DNA from 4 places in the Streptomyces bacillaris genome. Region 1 is predicted to be linked to each of the others. Evidence: riboswitches for the same ligand, from Rfam matches in the RefSeq annotation. Region 1 holds a riboswitch; each other region holds the start of a gene.
What was found. A riboswitch is a leader RNA that binds a small molecule or an ion and turns the genes downstream of it on or off. The one in region 1 is predicted to bind cyclic di-AMP.
Positions count from the first base shown of each region.

Region 2: another riboswitch for cyclic di-AMP. It lies ahead of DJ476_RS12130 (C40 family peptidase); the one in region 1 lies ahead of DJ476_RS15635 (M23 family metallopeptidase).
Region 3: another riboswitch for cyclic di-AMP. It lies ahead of DJ476_RS06790 (M23 family metallopeptidase); the one in region 1 lies ahead of DJ476_RS15635 (M23 family metallopeptidase).
Region 4: another riboswitch for cyclic di-AMP. It lies ahead of DJ476_RS00915 (transglycosylase SLT domain-containing protein); the one in region 1 lies ahead of DJ476_RS15635 (M23 family metallopeptidase).

Region 1 is NZ_CP029378.1:3,670,013-3,673,663, forward strand. Features, by position in the region: gene DJ476_RS15630 (PrsW family intramembrane metalloprotease) at 1-843, shown strand, start outside; gene DJ476_RS15635 (M23 family metallopeptidase) at 901-1,947, opposite strand; cyclic di-AMP (ydaO/yuaA leader) riboswitch at 1,959-2,113, opposite strand; gene DJ476_RS15640 (PP2C family protein-serine/threonine phosphatase) at 2,323-3,552, opposite strand.
Region 2 is NZ_CP029378.1:2,933,187-2,936,837, reverse strand. Features, by position in the region: gene DJ476_RS12135 (hypothetical protein) at 92-445, shown strand; gene DJ476_RS12130 (C40 family peptidase) at 569-1,789, opposite strand; cyclic di-AMP (ydaO/yuaA leader) riboswitch at 1,788-1,954, opposite strand; partial or broken gene pcrA (DNA helicase PcrA) at 2,224-3,651, shown strand, end outside.
Region 3 is NZ_CP029378.1:1,701,835-1,705,485, forward strand. Features, by position in the region: gene DJ476_RS06785 (GntR family transcriptional regulator) at 1-604, opposite strand, end outside; gene DJ476_RS06790 (M23 family metallopeptidase) at 804-1,619, opposite strand; cyclic di-AMP (ydaO/yuaA leader) riboswitch at 1,634-1,802, opposite strand; gene DJ476_RS06795 (M16 family metallopeptidase) at 2,017-3,387, opposite strand; gene DJ476_RS06800 (M16 family metallopeptidase) at 3,414-3,651, opposite strand, start outside.
Region 4 is NZ_CP029378.1:211,032-214,682, forward strand. Features, by position in the region: gene DJ476_RS00910 (GMC oxidoreductase) at 1-700, opposite strand, end outside; gene DJ476_RS00915 (transglycosylase SLT domain-containing protein) at 861-1,700, opposite strand; cyclic di-AMP (ydaO/yuaA leader) riboswitch at 1,704-1,864, opposite strand; gene DJ476_RS00920 (FAD-dependent oxidoreductase) at 2,365-3,651, shown strand, end outside.

The DNA.
Region 1 (3,651 bases):
CTGTCGCCGTTCGCGCACCCGCTGTTCACGGTCCTCACCGGCCTCGGCTTCGGCTTCGCGGTCATCAGCGCCCGCCACCACCGGGTCCGCCGGATCGCCCTGCCGCTGCTCGGCCTGCTGGCCGCGATGGGCCTGCACGCCCTGTGGAACGGTTCGGCGGTCTTCGGCGGGCTCGGCTTCTACGCGGTGTACGCGGTCGTGATGGTCCCGGTCTTCGGGCTGCTGACCTGGCTGGCGATCTGGTGGCGCCGCCGCGAACTGCGGACGCTCGCCGCCGAACTGCCCGCGTACGCCACGGCCGGCTGGCTCACCCCGGCCGAGCCGCTGGCGCTCTCCTCGATGCGGACCCGGGGCATGGCCCGCGATCTGGCCCGCCACTGGCACGGCAGGCAGGACCGGTCCCGGGGCCGGGCGGCGGCCCGCGCGGTCGCGGAGTACGAGTCCTTCGCGACGACCCTCGCCGGGCTGCGCCGCCGCGCCCGCCATGACGCGGTGGGCCCGGACTTCGCCGCCCGGGAGCGGGAGTTGCTGCACCACCTCTGGCAGCGCCGGGACATCGCGGCCCCGGCCCTCACTCACGCGGCCCGCATGACCGGCAGCGCCCCGCGCCCGTACCGGCAGCCGATGCCGTACGGACAAGGGCAGGGCTACGGCACCGGACAGCCGCAGCCGTACGGGAACGGACAGGGCCACGGGTACGGGTACGGGTACGGCTACGCGCAGCACCAGGGCCACGGCCACGGAACCCGCCACGGCCACGCCCCCAGCCCCGGACCCCACACCTACGGCTACGGCTACGGCCAAGCCCCCGGACAGACCGGCAGCCCTGACGTCGGGGGGTGAGCGTCAGGGCTGCCGGGGTTTCGAGGGGCGGTGGTACGCGAACGGCGTACCGGGGTCTCAGACGTTGAGGCCCTTGCTGTTCAGCCAGGCGATCGGGTCCATGGCCGAGCCGCCGGCGGTGCGGACCTCCAGGTGGAGGTGGACGCCGGTCACGTTGCCGGTGGCGCCCATGCGGCCGATGGTGTCGCCGGTGCTGACCTTCTGGCCGACCGAGACGTCGATCGAGGACTGGTGGGCGTACCAGATCTCGGTGCCGTCCTCCAGCTGGAGGACGGTGCGGTAGCCGTACGAACCGGACCAGCCGGCCGATGTGATCGTGCCGCTGTGCACGGCCTTGAGCGGCGAACCGGCCGCTCCGGCGAAGTCGGTGCCGGTGTGCTGGCCGGAGGACCACATGGCGCCGGACTGGCCGTAGGTCGAGGTGATCGTGTACCCGGAGGCGGGCAGGGTGTAGCTGGCGCGGAGCTTGGCGAGGCGCTCCTCCTCGGCCTTCTTCGCCGCCGCTTCCTCCGCCGCCTTCTTCTCGGCGGCGGCCTTGGCCTTCGCCTTGGCTTCCGCCTCGTCCTGCTGCTTCTTCGCCTCCGCGGCGGCCTTCTCGGCCGCGGCCTTCTCCTCGGCGGCCTTGGCCTCGGCGTCGGCGGCGGCCTGCTGCTGCTCGGCCTGCTGGAGGATCCGGGCGCGCAGGGCCTCGCCCGCGTCGGTGGTGCCCTGCTCGGCCTCGGCGGTCGTGATGCCCGCGGAGGTGAGAGGGGCGGCGGCGGTGACCGGGGCGGCCTCGGCCTCGTCGGACATGAAGGCCCCGACGCCGGGAAGGGACTTGGCGTCGGGGAGGTTGTCCGCGATGGAATCGGGAAGGGAGATGGAGACGGGCGGCTTGGACTGGGCGGTGGCCATGCCACCCGCACCGACTGCCGCTATGACGCCGACCCCGAGGACGGTGGAGCTACGGGCGAGCCCTCGCTGCTTGGCCACGCGGTGCTTGCCGCGCACGGGACGGATGGACTCCGCGGTGGGGTTCCACTCCTCCCACGTCCGCTCCGGGCCGCCGAAGGCGTCGGCGCTCAGGGATGACGGGGCCTCAGGGGCAGGCTGGTTGGACGCCACGTGGGCGCACTCCTTTCCTTCCTTCTCGCCTACCGGGTTAGCTGACGGGTTCGGAGCAGGAAGGTCTCCTACGGGCCCCTCTGCCTCACGGTGGAGACACAGGCGTCCGATTCACCCCATGTAGGTGGTTCCCCGGTTCCCTTGCGGGATTCGGCGCTCGCGCACGGCGCCGTCCTGACGACGGCTGGGACGACCGCGCTGCGTTATCGAACGTTAATAGACAGGTGGGCCCGATTCCAAGCTGTTCCTGTTGATCATTAACGGCAGCGGCAGGGATTTACCCGCAACAACCATCCTCAACCGGACAACATGACATCGCCTCACCCACACCTCTTTTTCTGACGGTGTGTCAAACGTTATGCGGAGCGGCGCCCTTCAGTTACGCACCGTGTCATCGCCCCGGCCCACGATCTTCACCGTCGTCCGCCGCGGCGGCTGCCCCTCCGCAGGCCGGCTCACCGCGAGCAACGCCATGTCGTCCGTCGAGCGGCCGCCGGTGTGCAGCCGTACGTCGTCGGTGAGCGCCGAGAGCAGCTCCTCGGGGCCGGGGAAGATCCGGCCGCGGAGCCGGGCCGCCGGGTCGTAGAAGACGCCGTTCGCGTCCCGCGCCTCGGAGAGGCCGTCCGTGAAGGCGAGCAGCGTCGAACCGGGAGGCATCTCCCACTCGTCGGACCGGTCGGGCCACACCCCGAGGTCCATCCCCAGCGGCATCGCGGGCACGCTCGGCGCGAGGACCTCCAGGGACCCGTCGGCGTGCAGCAGGATCGGCTCGGGGTGGCCGCGGTTGACGAGCCGCAGCGAGGCCGAACCGGGCGGGATCTCGGCCAGGACGGCGGTGATGAACCCCTCCATGGCGTCCAGCCCGTACCGCCGCGTCCCCTCCCGCGCGAGCGCCCGCTCCAGCCGCTGCGCCACGCCCTCCAGGGACCGCTCCTGCTCGGCGGCCTCCCGGAACGCGCCGATGATCACCGCCACCGCCTCCACCGCGTCCAGCCCCTTGCCGCGTACGTCCCCGACGACCAGGCGCAAGCCGTACGGGGTGTCCGCCACCGCGAACAGGTCCCCGCCGACGAACTCGTCCGCCTGCGCCGCCTCGTACCGCGCCGCCACCTGGAGCCCGCCGATCCGCTCCGCCGGGGTCGGCAGCACGGCCCGCATGGCGGTCTCCGCGATGACCCGTGCCGAGGCCAGCTGCTCGTTGCTGCGGCGGACGACCCCGTTGATGACGAGGGCCAGGACGGCGGCGGTGAGCACCGTGATCATCTCGATGACCGGGACGACCTGGGTGGAGGTCCCGTCGGAGAGCCGCATCGCGATGACGGAGAGGATCGAGGCCACTCCCGTACGGATGGTGCTGGCGAGCGAGAAGAAGGGCGCGGCGATCAGCGGCGCGGCCACGAACAGGGGCACGGCGGTGAAGTTGGGCGGGGCCAGCGAGTCGAAGAGGAGCCCGCCGCCGATCAGCAGCACCGGCAGCAGCCGGACGAACCGCCGGGTCCCGGGGCTCTGGGCCACCACCGGCTTCCCCCGCCCCGTGGAGCCGGGCGTGGCACGCCCGGGGATACCGAGGCTCCCCATCAAGCGTCCGCGCCCCTTCTCCGCCATCCCCACCACCTGTGCACTCCTGCCCGGTCCGGCCACGGCTGCGGACGGTACCGCGCCCCGTCCAGGCTTCCCGGAGCCGCGCCGTGCGGCGACTCGTCA
Region 2 (3,651 bases), 740 kb from region 1:
TCGGGCGCGCGGCGCACAGTTCCGGCGAAGGCGTCAAGGAAGGCTTGCCTCACTGCTGGGTAAAGATTTGGCCATGGCTAGGCTCCGGGCCATGGACGTACTCATCAATGTCTTCGTCGCCCTGCACATCATCGGCATCGCCTCCCTGCTGGGCGGCTTCCTGACCCAGATGAAGGCCATGGGCGCGGGCACCGCGCGCTTCGTTCCGGCCATGCTGCACGGCGCGCTGACCATGCTGGTCACCGGCGTCGCCCTGGTCGGGCTCAACCAGGCCGACGACCAGACCGTCAACAACATCAAGATCGGCGTCAAGCTGGCGGTCCTCGTCGTCATCCTCGCGCTCGTCTACGTCAAGCGGGACGAGGAGAAGGTCGAGAAGGGCGCGTTCGCGGCGGTCGGCGGACTGACGGTCGCCAACATCTTCATCGCCACGCTCTGGACCTGAGGGACCTGAGGGACCTGGGGTACCTGAGGACTCGGGGCGCCTGAGGAAGCCGGGGTACCTGAGGGGTTCCGGAAGCCCGAGAGGCCGGGGCGGAGGCGAGAGGCCCGCCCCGGCCGACGCGTGCTACGCCGGGCGCACGCTGCCGTAGATCGGCATGTAGTAGATCGACTCCTCGCGCACGTTCGCCCCCGGCTTCGGCGCGTGGATCATCATCCCGTCGCCCTTGTAGATGCCGACGTGGCTGATGTCGTCGTAGAAGAAGACCAGGTCCCCGGGCTGGAGGTCCGACGTGGCGACGCGGGTGCCGACCTTCACCTGGTCCCAGGTGGTCCGGGGCAGGGTCACCCCCGCCTCCCGCCAGGCCGCCTTGGTCAGCCCCGAGCAGTCGTACGAGGACGGGCCCGTCGCCCCCCACACGTACGGCTTCCCGATCTGGGCGCGGGCGAAGGCCAGCACCTTCTCGGCCTTGGCCGCGTAACCGCTGCCCGCCCCGGTCCCCGTGCCCGTACCGGGCCCCGGGCTCGTCCCTGTACCGCTGCCGGAGCCAGAACCGGAACCGGAGCCACCGGCCTCGGCGGACTCCTTCGCGGCCTCCTCGCGCGCCTTCTTCTCCGCCGCCTCGCGCTCCTTGGCCTCGGCGGCCTGGCGGGCGGCCAGCCGCTCCGCCTTCTCCCGGGCCTCGGCCTCCTTCTTCCGCTCCAGCTCCGCCAGCCGCGCCTTCTCCTCGGCGGTCAGCCGCGACAGCAGCGCCCGGGCCTCGGTCAGCTTGGTCTGCACGGTCTGCTTGCTGGCGCGCAGCGCGGTCTGCGTCTCGGTCAGCTTCTCCAGGCTTTTCACGGCCTCCGCGCGCTTCTTCGAGGCCTCGGCCTGCTGCGTACGGAAGTCGTCGACGGCCTTCTGCTGCCGCTCGGTCGCCCGGCTCATCAGCCGGCTCTGGTCGAAGTACCCCTGCGGGTCGTCCGCCAGGAAGAAGGTCGCGGTGGGCGCGATGCCGCCGGTGCGGTACTGCGCGGCCGCGTAGGCGCCCAGCTCCCGGCGCGCCTCGTTGATCCGCTCGGTCCGCTTCGCCACATCGGAGAGCAGCGTGTCGACCTTGGCCCGCTGGGTGGTGGAGGCGGCCTTCGCCCGGTTGTACTGCTGGGTCGCGCTGCCCGCCTGCCGGTACAGCTCGTCGACCTTCTTCTGCACGTCCTCGATGGCCGGCTTCGGCTCGGCGGGCGCCGCCGTCGCGTTCTGCGTGGAGAGCAGCGTCACGGAGGCGAGCGCGGCCGTCGTGAACCCGACGGCGGGGGTGGTCGTGCGCACCTTCGTACGCGGCTTGCGATGCGATGCCAAGACCGGCATCTCCTTCCGTGGACCGCCTACCGGGTTAGCTGTCGGGTTCGGACGGAACGGAAGGCTGTCCTACGGTCCGCCTGCGCGGGCACGGACCGATTCACCCCGGTTCTGCGTGTGGGTCCCCGGTTCCGAACTGCTGGGAGGGCAGCACGGATTCGGCAGAGGTGACCGTGAGACGCGGTTCGCCTCAGGGAGCTACGGATCACCTGACCGAGCACGCTAGCCAACGCGGCCCGCCGCTGGGAAGGAGGATGAGCGATATGCCCGATACATTTTCGTGACCTTTTCCCCTGTCGGGCCCCGGACCCCCTCCGACCGGGTACTCCTTCACGGAACGTGGACGTCCGCTCTCCGTCCGTACGGGGCGGACGCCCGTACCGGCGGCCGCTTGTGGCCTTCGGCCGAACGTTGTCAGTGCGGCCCCCTAGACTCGGAGGGCGATGAGCAGCCTCTTTGACGACAACTTCCTGACCGGCCTCCAGCCCGCGGAGGACGGCCCGCCGCCGCCCCCGAGGAGCACGCACCCGAAGCGGTGCCGGAGGGACTCTTCGAGGGCGTCTTCGACGCGCCCCCGCCGCCCCGGGACGGGTACTACCGGGACGGCCACCCGCGCCCGGTCATCGACTCCGCCGCGCTGCTCGACGGGCTGAACACCGAGCAGCGCGCCGCCGTCGTGCACGCCGGCTCCCCGCTGCTCATCGTCGCCGGAGCCGGCTCCGGCAAGACCCGGGTGCTCACCCACCGCATCGCCCACCTGCTGGCCGAGCGCGGGGTGCACCCCGGGCAGATCCTCGCGATCACCTTCACCAACAAGGCCGCGGGCGAGATGAAGGAGCGCGTCGAGCAGCTGGTGGGCCCGCGCGCCAACGCCATGTGGGTCATGACCTTCCACAGCGCGTGCGTCCGCATCCTGCGCCGCGAGTCGAAGAAGCTCGGCTTCACCTCGTCGTTCTCGATCTACGACGCCGCCGACTCCAAGCGCCTGATGGCCCTGGTCTGCCGCGATCTGGACCTGGACCCCAAGCGCTATCCGCCGAAGTCCTTCACCGCCAAGGTCTCCAACCTCAAGAACGAGCTGATCGACGAGGAGACCTTCGCCGGACAGGCCGCCGATGGTTTCGAGAAGACCCTCGCCCAGGCGTACACGCTCTACCAGGCCCGCCTGCGCGAGGCCAACGCCCTGGACTTCGACGACATCATCATGACGACGGTCCACCTCCTCCAGGCCTTCCCGGACGTGGCCGAGCACTACCGCCGCCGCTTCCGCCACGTCCTGGTCGACGAGTACCAGGACACCAACCACGCCCAGTACACGCTGGTACGGGAGCTGGTCGGCCCCTCCGGCGAGGTGTCCGACGCCCCCGCCGAGCTGTGCGTGGTGGGTGACGCGGACCAGTCGATCTACGCCTTCCGCGGCGCCACCATCCGCAACATCCTCCAGTTCGAGGAGGACTACCCGGACGCGACCACGATCCTCCTGGAGCAGAACTACCGCTCCACGCAGACGATCCTCTCCGCCGCCAACGCCGTCATCGAGCGCAACGAGAGCCGCCGCCCGAAGAACCTGTGGACCAACGCCGGCTCCGGCGCCCGCATCACCGGCTATGTCGCGGACACCGAGCACGACGAGGCCCAGTTCGTCGCCGACGAGATCGACCGCCTCACCGACAAGGGCGACGCGAAGGCGGGCGATGTCGCCGTCTTCTACCGCACCAACGCCCAGTCCCGTGTCTTCGAAGAGATCTTCATCCGCGTCGGCCTGCCCTACAAGGTCGTCGGCGGCGTGCGGTTCTACGAGCGCAAGGAGGTCCGGGACGTCCTGGCCTACCTCCGTGTCCTCGCCAACCCCGAGGACACCGTCCCGCTCC
Region 3 (3,651 bases), 2.0 Mb from region 1:
CCGCGGCGGACCGTTCCGCGTGCTGGGCGGTCAGCGCCCTCGCCCGCTCCGCGTCGCCGCGCGCCACCGCGTCCACGATGGCGCCGTGCTCGGCCCAGGAGTCGACGGGGCGGGCCGGCTGCTCGACCGCGTACATCCAGGCGGTCTTGTGTCTGAGCTGGGTGAGCAGGGCGATGAGGCCGGGGCTGCCGGAGGCCTGGGCGAGGGTCTCGTGGAACCAGCCGCCCAGCGACCGCAGGTCCTCCCCCTCGCCCCGGCGGGCCCGCTCCTGGCCCAGCCTGACCAGGCCGCGGAGCACCTTGAGGTGTGCCTCCGTACGGCGCTGGGCGGCCCGGGCCGCGGCGAGCGGCTCCAGGAGCATCCGGATCTCCAGCAGGTCGGCGGCCTCCTGCTCGGTGGGCTCGGCGACACAGGCCCCGGCGTGTCTGCGGGTGACGACGAAGCCCTCGGACTCCAGCGTGCGCAGGGCCTCGCGCACCGGGACGCGGGAGACCCCGTACCGCCGCGCCAGCAGTTCCTCGGTGAGGCGGCTGCCGCGTTCGTAGACACCGGAGACGATGTCGTCACGGATTGCCGTGCATACCGATTGCGCGGGAATGCGCATGTCCGAACCTCCGCCATAATCCCCGCGAAACGCGGCCGGCCGACACCTGTTCCGTGACTCTATTGCAATCCACCGTAATTTCCGATGGCGGGTCGGAATCGAGGGATATCTTCTGGCGAGTTCCGGAAGGCGCGGGACCGGATCGGACCTGGGGCCGGATCACCGGACCGTGGTCGCGGATCACCGGACCGTGGTCGGATCAGACGTTGACGCCGTGCGAGCGCAGGTAGGCGACCGGGTCCATGTCCGAGCCGTACTCCGGGGTGGTCCGGGCCTCGAAGTGGAGGTGCGGGCCGGTGGAGTTGCCGGTGGAGCCGGAGAGGCCGATCCGCTGGCCGGAGGTGACGCTCTGGCCGACGGAGACGGTGATCGAGGAGAGGTGGCCGTACTGGGTGTACGTGCCGTCCGCCATCCGGAGCACCACGTTGTTGCCGTACGCCCCGCCCCAGCCGGCCTCGACGACCGTACCGGCGCCGACCGCGACGACGGAGCTGCCGGAGGCGGCGCGGAAGTCCACGCCGGAGTGGCTGCCGGAGGACCAGAGGGCGCCGCCCGACTTGTAGCCGGTGGTGACGTACGAGCCGGCGACGGGGAGGTGGAAGGCGTTGAGGCGGGCGCGCTCGGCGGCGCGGGCGGCCCGGGCCTTCTCCTCGCGGATCTCCTTCGCGCGGGCCTCGGCCTTGCGCTCCGCCTCCGCCTTCGCCCGGGCCTTCTCGGCCTTGGCCTTGGCTTCCGCGGCGGCCTTGGCCTTCGCCCTGGCCGCGGCGGCCGCCTGCTGGTGCTGGGCGCGGGCCTGGGCGTCGAGCTGCTCGGCGAGCGTGGCGTCGAGGGTGATGGCCTGGGTGAGTCCGGTCTCGACGGTCCGGGCGGCCTCGGAGTCCGCCGCGGTGGCCGGGGAGGCGAGGGTGCCGAGGACGCCGGTGGTGGCCAGGGCCGTGACGCCGGCGACATGGGCGCTGCGGCGCGTCAGGCGGCTCGGGGCACGGTGCTTCCCGGTGGCACGGGTGAACGCCATGGAGGGGCTGGATCCTTTCCTTCCTTCTCGCCTACCGGGTTAGCTGACGGGTTCGGAGCAGGAAGGTCTCCTACGGACTCCCGGGCCGGTTCGCGGCACGGGGATCCGATTCACCCCGGGGACTGCGTGTGGGTCCCCGGCTCCCCAGGCTCGCGCCTGACGGGGACTCGGCGATGGCTGCCCGGCGCCGCGGGTGCGGCATACGGGTGGCGGACAGCCGGGCCGACGCTAGGCGGGGCGGCTGCGCATCACCAAACGGACAGGGGGATTTGTCACGCATCCCACAGGGCAGATCGCCACTCTCTGGGAGGAATCTGGATATTTGGGACTTAACGCGCAAAAAATGAGGGCCCCGGCGAACCGGGGCCCTCACTGTTCTTGCCGCGCCGGTGCGGTGTCAGCCGCTGACGACGGTCACCTCTCCGATGCCGAGCGCCTTCACCGGCTCCGCGATCTGCGCCGCGTCCCCGACCAGGACCGTGACCAGCCGGTCCACCGGGAAGGCGTTGACCACGGCCGCGGTCGCCTCCACGGTGCCCGTCTCCGCGAGGCGGGCGTACAGCTGGGCCTGGTAGTCGTCCGGCAGGTGCTGCTCGACCTGGTCGGCCAGGGTGCTCGCGACCGAGGCGGCCGTCTCGAACTTGAGCGGGGCGACGCCCACCAGGTTCTGCACGGCCGTCTCGCGCTCGGCGTCCGTCAGCCCTTCGGCGGCCAGCGTGCGCAGGACCTTCCAGAGGTCCTCCAGCGCCGGGCCGGTGGACTCTGTGTCCACCGAACCGCTGATGGCGAGCATCGCCGCGCCGCCCGCGTCCGGCCCGGCGGAGCGCAGGACCTGGGCGAAGGCCCGTACGCCGTAGGTGTAGCCCTTCTCCTCGCGCAGCACCCGGTCCAGCCGGGAGGTGAGGGTGCCGCCCAGGCAGTAGGTGCCGAGCACCTGGGCGGGCCAGACGCTCTCGTGGCGGTCCGGGCCGATGCGGCCGATCAGCAACTGGGTCTGGACCGCGCCGGGGCGGTCCACGATGACGACCCGGCCGGTGTCGTCGGCGGTGATCGGGGCGACCGGGCGGGCCTGGCCCGCGTCGCCCGACCAGTCACCGAGGGTGTCGGCGAGCAGGGCGTCCAGGTCGATGCCGGTCAGGTCACCGACGATGACGGCCGTCGCGGTGGCCGGGCGGACGTGGGCGTCGAAGAAGGCGCGGACGGCGGCCGCGTCGATCCGCCGCACGGTCTCCTCGGTGCCCAGCCGGGGGCGGGACATCCGGGCGGTGGCCGGGAACAGCTCCTTGGAGAGCTGCTTGGCGGCGCGCCGGGACGGGTTGGCCTGCTCGTGCGGGATCTCGTCGAGCCGGTTGCCGACGAGGCGCTCGATCTCGCTCTCGGCGAAGGCCGGGGCGCGCAGGGCCTCGGCCACCAGGCCGAGCGCCTTGGCCAGCCGGGAGGCCGGGACCTCCAGGGAGACCCGGACGCCGGGGTGGTCGGCGTGGGCGTCCAGGGTGGCGCCGCACCGCTCCAGCTCGGCGGCGAACTCCTCGGCGCTGTGCTTGTCGGTGCCCTCGGAGAGGGCGCGCGACATGATCGTGGCCACGCCGTCCAGGCCCTCGGGCTCGGCGTCCAGCGGCGCGTCCAGGAAGATCTCCACGGCCACGACCTGCTGGCCGGGGCGGTGGCAGCGCAGCACGGTCAGCCCGTTGGGCAGGGCGCCGCGCTCGGGGGCGGGGAAGGCCCACGGCCGGGCGGTGCCCGGGGTCGGCTGCGGGTGGTACTCCATGGCTACTCCAGTCACGGCGGCGTCGCTCACTTGTCCGTCCCCTCGGGCGCGTCGGTGGCCTCGTCCCCGTCCTCGGCAGGCTCGACGGGCTCGTAGACGAGCACCGCCCGGTTGTCGGGGCGCAGGGCCGCCTCGGCCGCCTGGCGCACCTCCTCGGCGGTGACGTCCAGGACCCGGCCCACGGCGGTCAGGGCGAGCTGCGGGTCACCGAACAGCACCGCGTAGCGGCAGAGTTCGTCGGCGCGGCCCGCGACCGTCCCCAGC
Region 4 (3,651 bases), 3.5 Mb from region 1:
AGAGGAAGGGGAAGCCGGCGCGCTGGGCGTGCTTCCGGCCGATCCGCGCGTACTGGTAGCAGTCGACCGTGTCGAACCAGGCGGGGTCGATGGTGGAGACCCCGAGATCGGCGTTGGCGCGCGGGTAGTAGGTGCGGTACATCTCCTCGGCGTCCACCGTCGGGAGGACGGCGGCGAAGTTCTCCCGCTTCGGGGTGACGGCCATGCCGCCGTTGACCAGCGAGCCGCCGCCGACGCCGCGCCCCTGGTAGACGGTGATCCCGGCGAACTCCTCGGCGTCCAGGATCCCGGTGTAGCGGTTGACGTGTCGGTCGAGCGGGAAGCCGAGGAAGTTGCTCAGCGGCTGCTTGGTCCGGGTGCGCAGCCAGAAGGAGCGGTCGTCGGGCCGGGTGGTGTTGGCGAAGATCTTGCCGTCCGCGCCGGGGGTGTCCCAGGCCATGCCCATCTCGACCATGTGCACGTCCGTACCGGCCTGGGCGAGCCGGAGCGCGGCCACCGAGCCGCCGTAGCCGGTGCCGACGACCAGCACCGGCACATGGGCTCCGGAGCCGATGGGGGCCGCTGCCGTACGGGGCGTGGCCCAGACCGGGGCGGTGGGTCCGGCGAGCGCCGCGACACCCAGAAGAGAACCTGTTCCCGTGATGAATCTTCGACGGGAGACGCCTTTCGAGGCGTCTCCGTGCAGGACAATGTCGTTCATGTGACATACCTCACTCTCGACAGAGTGCAACAGGTTCTACTGCCGATCGCGTGGTAAGTCACGAGAAACTTGGGGGTAACTTCCCGGTACGCCGGAGGGGCCCCGGACCGTGTGGTCCGGGGCCCCTCGGGGTGCTGTACGCCGTGTACGCCCTGGTGGATCAGTAGGCGCCGAAGACGTTGTCGATCGAGCCGTACCGGTCCGCGGCGTAGTTGCACGCGGCGACGATGTTGGCGACCGGGTCGTAGCTGTCGGTCGAGGTGCCGGGCACGTGGTAGGCCCGGAAGGTCGGGTCGATGACCTGGAGCAGACCCTTGGACGGGGTGCCCTTGGCCGCGTTGGAGTCCCAGTTGTTGATGGCGTTCGGGTTGCCGGAGGACTCGCGGATGATGTTGCGGTGGATGCCCTCGTAGGTGCCGGGGATGCCGTGCTGGGCCATGACCGCCAGCGACTCCTTGATCCAGCCATCGAGGTCGTTGGTGTACGCGGTCGGGGCGGCGGCGGCCGGGGCGGCCTGGGCCGCGGGAGCGGCGGCGCGCGCGGAGCGGTCGGCGCGCTCGGCCGAGGCGGCACGGTCGGCGGTCGGGGCCGATTTACCGGCCTTGCCGGCCTTGGCGTCTGACGGGGCGGCAGCCTTGCCGCCGACGGTCAGGGTGATACCCGGGTGAATAAGGTTCGGGTTCTCCCCGACGACCTTCCGGTTGCCTTCGTAGAGCTTCTTCCAGCCGCCGCTGACGGAATAGTCGCGGGCGATCTTGGAAAGCGATTCGCCGGACACCACGGAATGCTTGGTGGGTGCGGCCTTCGTCACGGAATTCGCCTGGGCGGTCACGGAGACGGGGGCCACGGCCTTTTCCGCGACGGCGGGCGCGGAGGCGGCGGAGGCGGTGGTGGCGCCGAGGACGGGGAGGGCCAGGACGGCTCCACCCGTGGTCACGGCGGCGATGCCACGGCCGAGCGAGACGGACTTGGGACGGCGGTGCTTACCCAGTGCGGGCATGGGGAACTTCCTCTCCGGCGCCTGCGAGGTGAGCTGTCGGGTTCAGACGGGAGATGTCTGGCCGCATGGGACATGCGGCTTCACCCCTAGCCGCTCCGGACTTCGGATCGGCGACTTACCTGGGTCCCCCGCTCCTGCCGTACGTGAGTGGGTTGCGGATTCCCGGACGGCGGCAGGATTCGGCGTTCCATCCGGATTGACCGTGACCGTAGGCGAAAAACATCGGGCGGAACAAGCCCCGAATTCCGGATCTTCTTTTTCCGCAAGATCGAATGACCGGAATTCCGGGCCGGGCCGGCTCCGTCGCGGTGTCAACTTTCTTCGCACAGAAGGGAACCGAACCCTCCGCTTCTGCGTCCGCACCCCCGGGACGTGACGCTCACCACTCCGCACGGAGGCGGCCGAAATGGGTGGGGGCAAAATTGCCCAAGAGCCCCAATAGCCCTTTTATGGAATAGGGTAATTAAAGGTTCAAATCGCCCATACTGACCCGCAGAAACGGACTTATCGGGCGGTTCCGCAGGGTGGGTCGAGAGCCTCCCCCGGCCTTGGCTTACCGTGTGGGGTGGACACTAGTAAGCCCACCCTTACTTGCCGCGTACTCTGTAACCTGCCCGACCTGCCTGACCTGCCCGCGTTCGCCCGCCTTAAGGATCAACACGCCATGACACGCCCCGTCCGCGTCGCCATTGTCGGAGCCGGCCCCGCCGGTATCTACGCTGCGGACGCGCTGCTCAAATCCGAGGTCTGCCAGGACCCGGGTGTCTCGATCGACCTGTTCGAGCGGATGCCCGCGCCCTTCGGCCTGATCCGCTACGGCGTGGCCCCCGACCACCCCCGGATCAAGGGCATCGTCAAGGCGCTGCACCAGGTGCTGGACAAGCCGCAGATCCGTCTCTTCGGCAATGTCAGCTACCCGAACGACATCGACCTGGACGACCTGCGCTCCTTCTACGACGCGGTGATCTTCTCCACCGGCGCCGAGGCCGACCGGGCGCTGGACATCCCCGGCATCGAGCTGGACGGCTCCTACGGCGCGGCCGAGTTCGTCTCCTGGTACGACGGCCACCCCGAGGTCCCGCGCACCTGGCCGCTGACCGCCGAGAAGGTCGCGGTCCTCGGCGTCGGCAACGTGGCGCTGGACGTGGCCCGCGTGCTGGCCAAGACGGCGGACGAGCTGCTGCCGACCGAGATCCCGGACAACGTCTACCAGGGCCTCAAGGCGAACAAGGCGCTGGAGGTGCATGTGTTCGGGCGGCGTGGCCCGGCGCAGGCCAAGTTCAGCCCGATGGAGCTGCGAGAGCTGGACCACTCCCCCAACATCGAGGTCATCGTCAACCCCGAGGACATCGACTACGACGAGGGCTCCATCGCCACCCGGCGGGAGAACAAGCAGGCCAACATGGTCGCGCAGACCCTGGAGAACTGGGCGATCCGCGATGTCGGCGACCGCCCGCACAAGCTCTTCCTGCACTTCTTCGAGTCCCCGGTCGAGATCCTCGGCGAGGACGGCAAGGTCACCGCGCTGCGTACCGAGCGCACCGAGCTGGACGGCACCGGCAACGTCCGGGGCACCGGCACGTTCACCGACTGGGAGATGCAGAGCGTCTACCGGGCCGTCGGCTACTACTCGGAGGAGCTGCCCAAGCTCCCCTTCGACGTGGCCTCCGGCACGGTCCCGCACGAGGCCGGACGCGTCATCTCCGGTGACGAGCACATGGCCTCGGTCTACGTCACCGGCTGGATCAAGCGCGGCCCGATCGGCCTCATCGGCCACACCAAGGGCGACGCCAACGAGACGGTCGCCTGCCTCCTGGAGGACCGTGCCGCCGGCCGGCTGCCCGAGCCGACGACGCCCGCCCCGGAGGCTGTGGAGGCCTTCCTGGAGAGCCGGAACGTCCGCTACACGACGTGGGAGGGCTGGCACAAGCTGGACGCCCACGAGCAGGCG